DNA from 3 places in the Faecalibacillus sp. H12 genome. Region 1 is predicted to be linked to each of the others. Evidence: riboswitches for the same ligand, from Rfam matches in the RefSeq annotation. Region 1 holds a riboswitch; each other region holds the start of a gene.
What was found. A riboswitch is a leader RNA that binds a small molecule or an ion and turns the genes downstream of it on or off. The one in region 1 is predicted to bind cyclic di-GMP.
Positions count from the first base shown of each region.

Region 2: it holds a riboswitch for cyclic di-GMP, as region 1 does, so the genes downstream of both, HUU89_RS09295 (collagen binding domain-containing protein) here and HUU89_RS11975 (SpaA isopeptide-forming pilin-related protein) in region 1, are expected to answer to the same signal.
Region 3: it holds a riboswitch for cyclic di-GMP, as region 1 does, so the genes downstream of both, HUU89_RS07555 (ABC transporter substrate-binding protein) here and HUU89_RS11975 (SpaA isopeptide-forming pilin-related protein) in region 1, are expected to answer to the same signal.

Region 1 is NZ_JABWDK010000026.1:14,218-17,510, reverse strand. It holds gene HUU89_RS11975 (SpaA isopeptide-forming pilin-related protein) at 1-1,603, opposite strand, end outside; cyclic di-GMP riboswitch class I at 1,693-1,777, opposite strand; gene HUU89_RS11970 (Spy0128 family protein) at 2,200-3,293, opposite strand, start outside.
Region 2 is NZ_JABWDK010000013.1:7,504-10,796, reverse strand. It holds gene HUU89_RS09310 (amidophosphoribosyltransferase) at 1-108, opposite strand, end outside; gene HUU89_RS09305 (histidine phosphatase family protein) at 194-721, shown strand; gene HUU89_RS09300 (4Fe-4S binding protein) at 793-963, shown strand; cyclic di-GMP riboswitch class I at 1,128-1,209, shown strand; gene HUU89_RS09295 (collagen binding domain-containing protein) at 1,303-3,293, shown strand, end outside.
Region 3 is NZ_JABWDK010000008.1:54,175-57,467, reverse strand. It holds gene HUU89_RS07565 (hypothetical protein) at 82-1,179, shown strand; cyclic di-GMP riboswitch class I at 1,459-1,534, shown strand; gene HUU89_RS07555 (ABC transporter substrate-binding protein) at 1,634-3,293, shown strand, end outside.

The sequences.
Region 1 (3,293 bases):
CAATTTTATATTTACCATTTGTTTGTGCTACTTCTTGTTCTTGATCATCTTTAACCAAGTAGAGCTTTGCAACTGCATTATTATTGCTATCAACTGTAACTCTTACTTTCCATGTATCATCAGAAACTAAATAGCCATCTGGAGCACTTACTTCTGTTAAGGTATAGGTACCTTCTTTTAAACCACTAAAAGTAATATTTCCATCACTAGTTGATTTAACTCTACTTGCTTCTTTTGTTGAATCATTTTCTAACTTAAATACTGCATCACTTAATCCATTTCCGTTTTCATCAACCTTTTGAAGATTCAAATCAGCTTTTGGCTTTTCTATAACATCAACAACTTTTGCATTTGGAAGAGTAAATTCCATTTGACAATTAGATTCTCCAGCGCCACGTTCCATATAAAGAATTGTTAATTTATGCGTTTGATTTTTTTGCTCTTCTGTTAAACTTCCAGGAGTTAAGCCTAATTTACTCCACAAATCAACACTATCTGTAGCTGCAGCATGAATTCCACCTAAATCAATAATGACATTGGTATTATCTAAAACCACCCACATATCATCATCACCGGTAAATTTATAAGTCAAATCACCGACATAATCACCTATTGCGAATTCAACATCATATCTCATTCCAAAAAAGTAATTTGGTGTTCCTTCTGTAGAATAATCATTAAGTGGGAAGAAATTTGAACCACTTGTTGTCACTTCTTTATTATTTTGTGCTGTATCAATAACTGAAGTTAATTTATAAGTATCACCTGTTTTATGAAATTTCAAATTCATACTATCTATATAACGTCTAAGATAAGTTTCTTTTCCATTGATTGTTACTGTTTCATTACTCTTAACAAAGAATCCTGGTTCAGTATAATTAAATTTTACATTTCCATCACTATCTATACCATTCAACAATCCTTTAATTACTTTGCTGCTTCCTGTATAAGCATTAACATCATAGTCATCTTTCATCAATTCATAAGAATATGTTTCATAATTGTTTCCTGTACCTAAATCACTTCTACTTTGATATTCAATATTTTGCCATCCATTCCAATAAACACCTTTCCATGAATTTCTAGATGTACCAGATGTCAATCTTTGATTAGTATTATCTCCTAACATATTAAAAGAATAATAATTTCCATTTGATTCACCAGCTCTTACTGTGTAATCATAGAAAGAAGTATCTCCTAATACATCTGTTTCTTTGGCAGTGTAATTCACTACAACCGTTGCACTTCCAGTCCCTGTCAATTCAATATAATTTTTATTTGATACGGCATTTCCATCAACAGTTACACTACTTACATCCCAATTTATTGCTTTAGCGTAATCGTTGATTTTTGATCCATAAGATAGAGTTTTCACATCATCTGAATAGATTTTTTTGCTTCCATTATAATGTTGAATTGTAACTGTAATATCTTTTCTATCGCTACTTTTATTTTCTATTACATAACTAGAAGCAGTTGTTTGTGCTGTTGCACTTCCTGTAGTAGTACCACTTCTTTCATTAGCAGAGGCAATAATTGCACTACTAATAACTACTGCTATTGCTAGAACAAATAAACCAATTCTTCTCATACGTTTCAGCATAATTTTTACCTCCCATTTTAATATATATGTTCACCATTTTATTAAATATTCCTATAAGACGGTAAAAAGCCGCCTATTCTTTTTTTGAATTGGGCGGCCCGGCAATCATATACTTTTGTACTTAGACCCGTAACTTTGCGTCATTAGCTTTCACTAATTTTGCTATTATCCTTCACTAGAATCCTATCATAAAATCAACGCTTTTTCAATTTTTCAAAAGCCATTTTTTTTAACAAATTTTCCTAGTTTTTCACATATTTTTTATTTAATTTTATTATTCTATATCCTTATTCAATTTTTGACAACCCTACAAAACCAAACGACATTTTTTAAATCTAAACTGCACTAATATTCCTTTCTCCGTTCTATCTATTGACATATTTATTATAGAAAATATATGTTCATAAATATATAAGGGGTGTCCGTCATAGTTACAAATCTTTACTTTTTCAAACTTTTTTCGTTCCTTTTTATTATTGAGACTATGAGTATCATTCACTTATATTATATAGATTCATTCTTTGCTTGTCAATTTTATATAAAAGAAAAGTGGGATGAAATTCATCCCACACATCTGATAATTTAAAAGAAACAAATTATTCCCTTCTTTTTTCCTTTAAGAAGATAAAGATACACACTAAAGAAATAAACAATAAAATTACATAAATAACAATATTTGTATTATCTCCTGTTTTTACAGTTGTCACATTTGTTTTATAAACAACTTTTTCTTTAATTTGTTTAGAATTATATAAATTAAATGTTTGATCATCTACAAGTTGAGCATCTCCAGAAATCTTCGTTACAATACCATAATCATCTAATTTAAATTCTGTATCACTTGCTTTTACATAACCTGTTGGAGCTTCAACTTCTCTTAAGATATAAACAGTATTTACATTTAATTCTCTTAAAGTGCTAAAGGTATCCGCTGTAGAAACCCAATCACAAATAACTTTTCCAGTTTCTTTTTCAAGAATTTGTAAATGTGCTCCTGTTAAATAATTACCTTGATTATCTACTTTCGTTACGTTTAATTTAGTTACTTCATCTGCTACTCCAATAGCTTCTAAGTTCACACTTGTATCTTCATTTTCTAATAGCGCTATTGATTGTTGTGCATATAAGTTTAAACTATCCTCTTGTTTTTCTTCTTCTAAATCTTCTTTTTGACCATCATAAATTAATTGATAAGAAATTTTACCATTTTTATGACGTATCCATTTAATTGTAAATGTCTTTGTCTTATATTCATCAACTGTATGTCCATTAGGTGCAGAGATTTCTTTAAAATAATATTGATATTCAGGAACAGCTTTCATAAATGTCATATATCCTTCACTATTAGAAGTTTGTTTTTCAATAAGAATATCTGTTCCTTTTTCATTTACTTTATATAATCCATAAACAGCACCTTCCAAAGGATCTTTCGATAAATCTTTAGAACGTTTTTGAACAGTTAATGATAACGGATGATAAATATTATTAAATGTAACATCATCCACTTGTTTATCATCTAATAGATATTCTACTTCAGCTTGTAAATTATTACCGTTTCTTGAAACATCAATATTGACTTGATAAATAGATTGATCATATTCAACAAATGGATCATTATCATTTACATGTTCTTGAATATAATAAACATAATGTCCTTCTTGATTAAAATTCAATGTATTAAAATAAATAT
Region 2 (3,293 bases), on a different contig from region 1:
AACTGCAATCCCACCTTTTTTTGTTCCTAAATGAGAATGATAATCAATACCAAAAAACAAATCAGTGACACAGTCTTTACGACTGACAACGCCAAACATACCACCCATATGTAATTTTCTCCTTTTTCATTTGTTCTCTAAATGCCAAAAATATGATAACATAAAACAAAATGAAGATAAAGGACATAAAAAAATGAAATTATATATAGTAAGACATGGTCAAACAGGTTATAACATTGATAATAAAGTTTGTGGCATTTCGGATGTGGAATTAACATCTTTAGGAAAGCAACAAGCTAAAATGGCCAGTGAACAATTAAAAGATATTTCATTAGATATGATTTTTGCCTCACCACTTCAAAGAGCACATGAAACTGCAAAAATCATAAATGAAAATCATCAATTAGAAATTAAAATAGATTCTAGAATTCAAGAAATCAATTTTGGCAAATTTGAAGGAATTGTTAATAATGAAGAATTTCAATATTATAAACAAAATCATGGACTCCATTATCCAGGCGGAGAATCTTTATTTCAAGTAGTCCATCGTGTGTATAGTTTTTTAGAAGAACTTGAAAATAAATATCCTGATAAAAACATTTTAGTTGTTTGTCATGGAGGTATCGTGCGTGTCATTCATAGTTATTTTAATGATATGACAAATGAAGAATTAATGACATGGTTACCCGAAAATTGTTGTATTCAAAGCTATGAAAAATAGTGACTTTGTATTGACTGAAAAGTGGAAAGTGTTATACTAATTATAGGAAAAAAGGAAAAGGAGAGTTAAATATGAACGTAGATAAAGATACTTGTATCGGATGTGGAGCATGTGCTGGTGTTTGTCCTGTAGAAGCTTTAGCATTTGATGACGAAGGAAAAATGGAATGTGACAAAGATACATGCATTGGATGTCAAGCATGTGTTGGAACTTGTCCAGTAGAAGCTATTTCAGCTGAATAATAAGATAAATTTAATAGTTATAAAGGACTTTTTATGATATATGGTTATATCAAAAAAGTCCTTTTTATTATGTTGAAAATTTTTCGGTCGAAAAAAAGCATATTTTGGTCGTAAAAGATATTTTTTGTTGAAATTATGTGATAATATTAGTTTATAAAAATTATATATTTTAAAGGCAAAACTATTGAAAAATAGTGACGCAAAGCTACAGAACTGAACCGTAAGGAAGTTGGCTGAGTTGCAGATGATGTGTACTTAGTCTTTTCTTGCGGCTTTTTTTATAATTATCATTTATCGTCAATATTTTTTTATAGTTTTGTAAAATTGGGAGGAAGAATAATGAATAGAAAGAAGAAGTTGTTTTCACTATTATTGGTGATAGCCATGATAGTAACAGCAGTTTCAACAAATGTATTTAGTGCATTTGCTGAAGAATCGGTAGATTTATCTCAATTTATTGATAAAAATCTACCAAGTGATGTAGTTGATAGAAGTTATATTAAAATTGGAGACCATCTTTTACAGCCGAATATAGAAAACAAAATACCGTATGGTTCAGCAATTTCTATCAAACTAGTATGGGGATTTATTGATAATCAGTTTCCAACAAAAGATAATAATACAATGGTTTATACTTTGCCTGATGGAATAACCATGGAAGAAGGAATTAAGGAACTAAAAGAAGGTGCGGAAACTGTAGGACATTTTGAAATAAAAGGTAATACAATTACAGTTAAATATAATGCAGGAGATCAAAGTGAATTATTTTTTAGTAAATCAAATAGACATGGTTCACTTATCATCAATGGAACTTTGAGTGATTCATTTACAAACAATCATGAAGGTGGAAAAGGGAAACTAGACTTACCAGGTGTTGGTCAATTTATCATTGATATGGATCGTGATAAATCTAACGATAAGGTAGATATTGAAAAAACAGGTGGAAAAGTTATAAGTGAGGGGGATAACCTTTCTGCAGAATTTAAATTAAAGGTTTCAGCAACTGGTCCACAAACAAACGTTGTTGTGACTGATCAAATGGATGAAAATATGACATTAGATGGAGATGTTCAATTTTACACAGATGAAGCCTGTACAATTTCTTATACTGGTACAGTTACAAATAATTTAAAAGAAACTAATAAATTTCAATATACAATTGGAAGTATGAATGATAAAGAAGTTTTATATGCTAAATATAAAGTAAAAGTAAAAAAAGATGTTTTTGCATATAATCCGGATGATTGGAATTCTAAAGTTGGAAATAACATAACTGTAAAGAGTGATACACAAACAAATGAAAAAAATTCTTATAAGAAATTAGAATATACTAAGAAAAATTGGGCAGAAAAAAAGCATAGTGTTACTGGTGATGATAGTAATAAGGTTATCAATTGGGAAGTTACGTTAAATCCTGGGGGTAATTTTGATATTGGTGGTTCTACTATTAAAGACTCGTTAGGTGATAATATTGGTGAATATATTGATGGAAGTTTTAAATGTAGTCCTTCTATTGAAGGATTAACATGGGAAAGTTTAACAACTGGAAATTTCCAAGTACCTGCTGGATGTGATAAGGAGTATAAGATGACTTACCAAACTAAATTTGGTGAAGATCCTAGTAATGCGCCAGCTATTACAAAGAGTAATACGTTCACTATTAATCCTTTTGGTAATACACAAAACACGGATTATACAGATTCATTTAAAGTAGGAAAAGAAAATTATCAATTTATTGAAAAAACTTGTCTAACAATAAGAAATTCACAAGAGGTTGCATGGCAAATAAAAATTAATGTTCCTGAAAATGGTATAAATCATTTAATTGTTAAAGATACAACGCCAGAAGGAATGAATTATAAATCATATCAAGTTAAAAGTGGATATAATGGTACACCAATATTTAGTCAAAAGGATAGAGAATTAACTTTTGACTTTGGAAAAGTAAATGAAGGAACTATTATTATACAAGTTATTACATCTCTAGATAATATTCCATCAACAACAACATCTTATGCAAATAAAGGTGAATGTTTTAATGAAACAAAGAAATTAGGGGAAAGTAATGCTAATTATGATTATAAAATTGAAACTTTTCTTGAAAAAGAAGGTTATTGGGGTAGCTCTTGTAATAAAGATGAAATGGCTTGGAAATTAATTGTAAAAAAAGTACCAACCGATGCAAAAAATGTTTTTATTGAAGATACACTTCCTGAAAATACACAGTATGTAGATAACTCATTAGATATAATTGAAAAATGGGATAGTCAAATAACAAATGAAGAGATTCTTAAGAATATTCAAGTAGAAAAAGAAAACGGAAAAGTTAA
Region 3 (3,293 bases), on a different contig from region 1:
AGAATATTGTGAGCGAAGTAAAGCGTGAGTCATAGAAATGTGGCTTGCGTCTTTTTCTTTGCCTGAAAGGAAGTGATAAGTTTGAACAAGAAGTTTTTGAAGCATTATATGGAAATCAATCCAGAAGGGACAGTACAGACTTATATCTTTCTGGTGGACAATCAAGATATCGCACTGAATATTGTGATGTCAGGTTATCAGGCACTTTGTCTGGTTCAGGAAGATGACGGATATTATTTCAGTGCAGATTCCTTTATAGAAGAAATGAGAGCTATTCAGTTTACTGGAAGCTGTCAGTGTGCCTATCATTATGTGGCTTCCTGTACGGTGAAGTGGGTAAATGATAAGTTACTGACATTTTTTAAAGACGCTGGTCTTGATGGAAAAGCAGGCTGGCAGTTGCTCAAAGAGAAAGAGTATCTTGGCAAACTGGATAATCAGAAAGAAGTTGAGAAATTACTGGAACAGTATATTCTTCGGTTTGAGCGAAATCCGAAAGAAGAACCGGAACTGAGCCATTTTCACTTATTTGATGCAAAAAGAAATGTGAAAGGTGTTCGGAATATGGAGATTGTAGATTATCTGGTGGAGAATGTTCAGTTTTTTGTCGTGGGAATCACACCTTATTATTATGAACACGGCGTTTTTCTGGAAGACCATGATGGGGTAAGAATGAAATACCGTATTCAGAAGCTGGTCTATCGAGATCAGGTACAGAGTGGCGTGATCAAAAGAATCTATAATCTGCTGATCACACAGCCAAAAGTCTACAGAGAGGCATATGAACTAAATAAACAGCCTGTGCGGTGGATTAACTTTAAAAATGGATATTATGATCCGGTTACGGGTGAAATGCTGGAACACAATCCTGATTATCTGACAATCAATCAGATTCCATTTCCCTATTATCCAGAGGATTGTGAGCAGGTGTTACAAGGCGGAGAAAATATCAAAAAGTATCTTGCATTGTCTCTTCCTAATAAAGAAGAACAGCAGATAGCAGAAAAGAATGAGAGCAGAGAAGCTGTGCCAAGAACTGGCGTTGAAGCAAATACAGTAGTTAAGGATGCGGGGAAAGCTGAAAGAAAGGCAATAACAGAGAAAAAGACAATGATAGGAAAAGAGAAGAAACTATCGATCCATGAACACTTGAAAAAATATGTACAGCTTTGGGCGTGACATTATCGCAGTTTTTTCAGGAAGGTAATTCAGAGAATCTGACAGAAAAATAGAAAGAAGTTCTAGGGATATGGAACGATCTGAGTACAAATGAGCAGGAAACAGTAATGTCAATGCTGCGTGGACTTCGGAAGTAGGAGAACAGTTCGAGTATATGTATCGGCTGTTCTTTTTTTGTTTTTGAACGTTAAAACGGTAGTTTTTTTCTTGTGCATAGTAGAACGTTAAAGTATAATAAAATTAGTTTTTTTGGTATAAGTTTAAAAGCTATATCTATAATAAGGAAATCGGCAAACCAGATGAAAGTCTGGGACGCAAAGCTACAGGGCCTGTAAAATGGCAGCCAGTTGCATGAAATGAGGTGCACTGTCTGTCTGACGGTGCTTTTTTACGGTGTTATTTCACAGACGTAACAATAATGATTTTATCAGGAAAGAATGAGGAAAATAAAAGTATGAAAAAGGCAAAACGTTGTCTGATAGCAGTGGTGTCAGGTGTACTTGTAGCAACTGCTGTCTTGTCTGGATGTGGACAGTCAAAGAAAGAAGTATCTAAAAACGATGATCATCTTACCGTTTATCTGTGGGAAAATCGTTTGATGAAAAATATTGCACCCTATATCCATGAACAGTTTCCTGATCAGGATATTGAATTTATTATTGGTAACAATGATACCGATTTATATAGTTATTTTAAAGAACATGATGAATTACCGGATATCATAACAGTACGTCGATTTTCTGGAACGGATGCACAGGACTTACAGCCTTATCTTATGGATTTTGCTTCTTATGATGTTGTTTCTAAGTATTATTCTTATGCGGTGCAATATTATAAGAATGCGGATGATGAAATCCAGTGGCTGCCAATCTGTGGTATTCCGCAGACGATCATTGCCAACAAAACACTGTTTGATCAGTATGGCGTAAAGATTCCAGAAAATTATGAGGAATATGTACAGGCCTGTCAGCAGTTTTATGATAATGGTATAAAACCGTATTCCATGGATCTTGGTGAAGACTGGTCAAATAATGAGATCATCCAGGCGGCGGCAATCGGTGAGTTCACAAGCCTGGATGGTATTGAATGGCGAAACGGTGCAGAGACTGCATCGGATGAAGTAAAGTTTGATGATGCATTATGGAAACGTATTTTTTCAGAAACCAGTCAGTTTCTGAAAGACTCGCACTTTGGTAAAGAAGATATCAATATTGATGTCGATACAGGAATCCAGATGTTTGCCGCAGGAAAATCAGCAATGTTTCATGGACATCCGACGGTTATGCAGCAGCTGCAGAAACAGACGGATGCGGAGCTGATCCGTATTCCTTATTTTTCACAAACATCGGATGAATCCTATGTGTACATGACTCCGTCCTTAAACATTGCATTTAACAAAAACCTGGAAAAAGACCGGGAGAAACTGGATACTGCACTGGATGTGCTGGATTGTATGATTTCAGAAGAGGGGCAAAAGCTGATTGCGGATGGAAGCGGTGTTATTTCATTGAATACAGATGTTCCAACCATGATGCAGGATGTGCCTGGACTGGAAGAGGAAATTAACAATAATGCTGTTTATATCCGATATTCCGCTCAAAAGTCATTTGATGCAAGCCTTGAGGCTGTTCACGGATTACTGTCAGGGGAGATGGATGAAATACAGGCTTATGATACTTTGCGCAGTGTAATGAATCGTAAAGATCCAGAAGAAAAAGCAACGGTGAATTTTAAAAATGAATATTCCATCTCACTGAACGATAGAAATGGCCGTGATGCAGCATCTTCCATTTTAACTACGATTAGAGAAGAAAATGAGGCACAGCTGGCTCTGGCGCCATATTATTATTTCACTTCCTCTATGTACAAAGGAGAATGCACCAGCAGCCGGGTTGGCATGATGACAGCGAAGAGTTCAGATACAGCATTATATTATGCAAAAATCAATGGTAAACAGGTTTATGAACTCGTGGAAAATTATCTTGCTGATGCTGATGAGAATTTTTACGTAACCAATAAATACGAATTACCAATTGCATCCGGTATGAAAATGATCGTCAATCAAGCGGAAAGTGGATTTTCATTAAAGGACTTAACAGTTAATGATAAGAAAA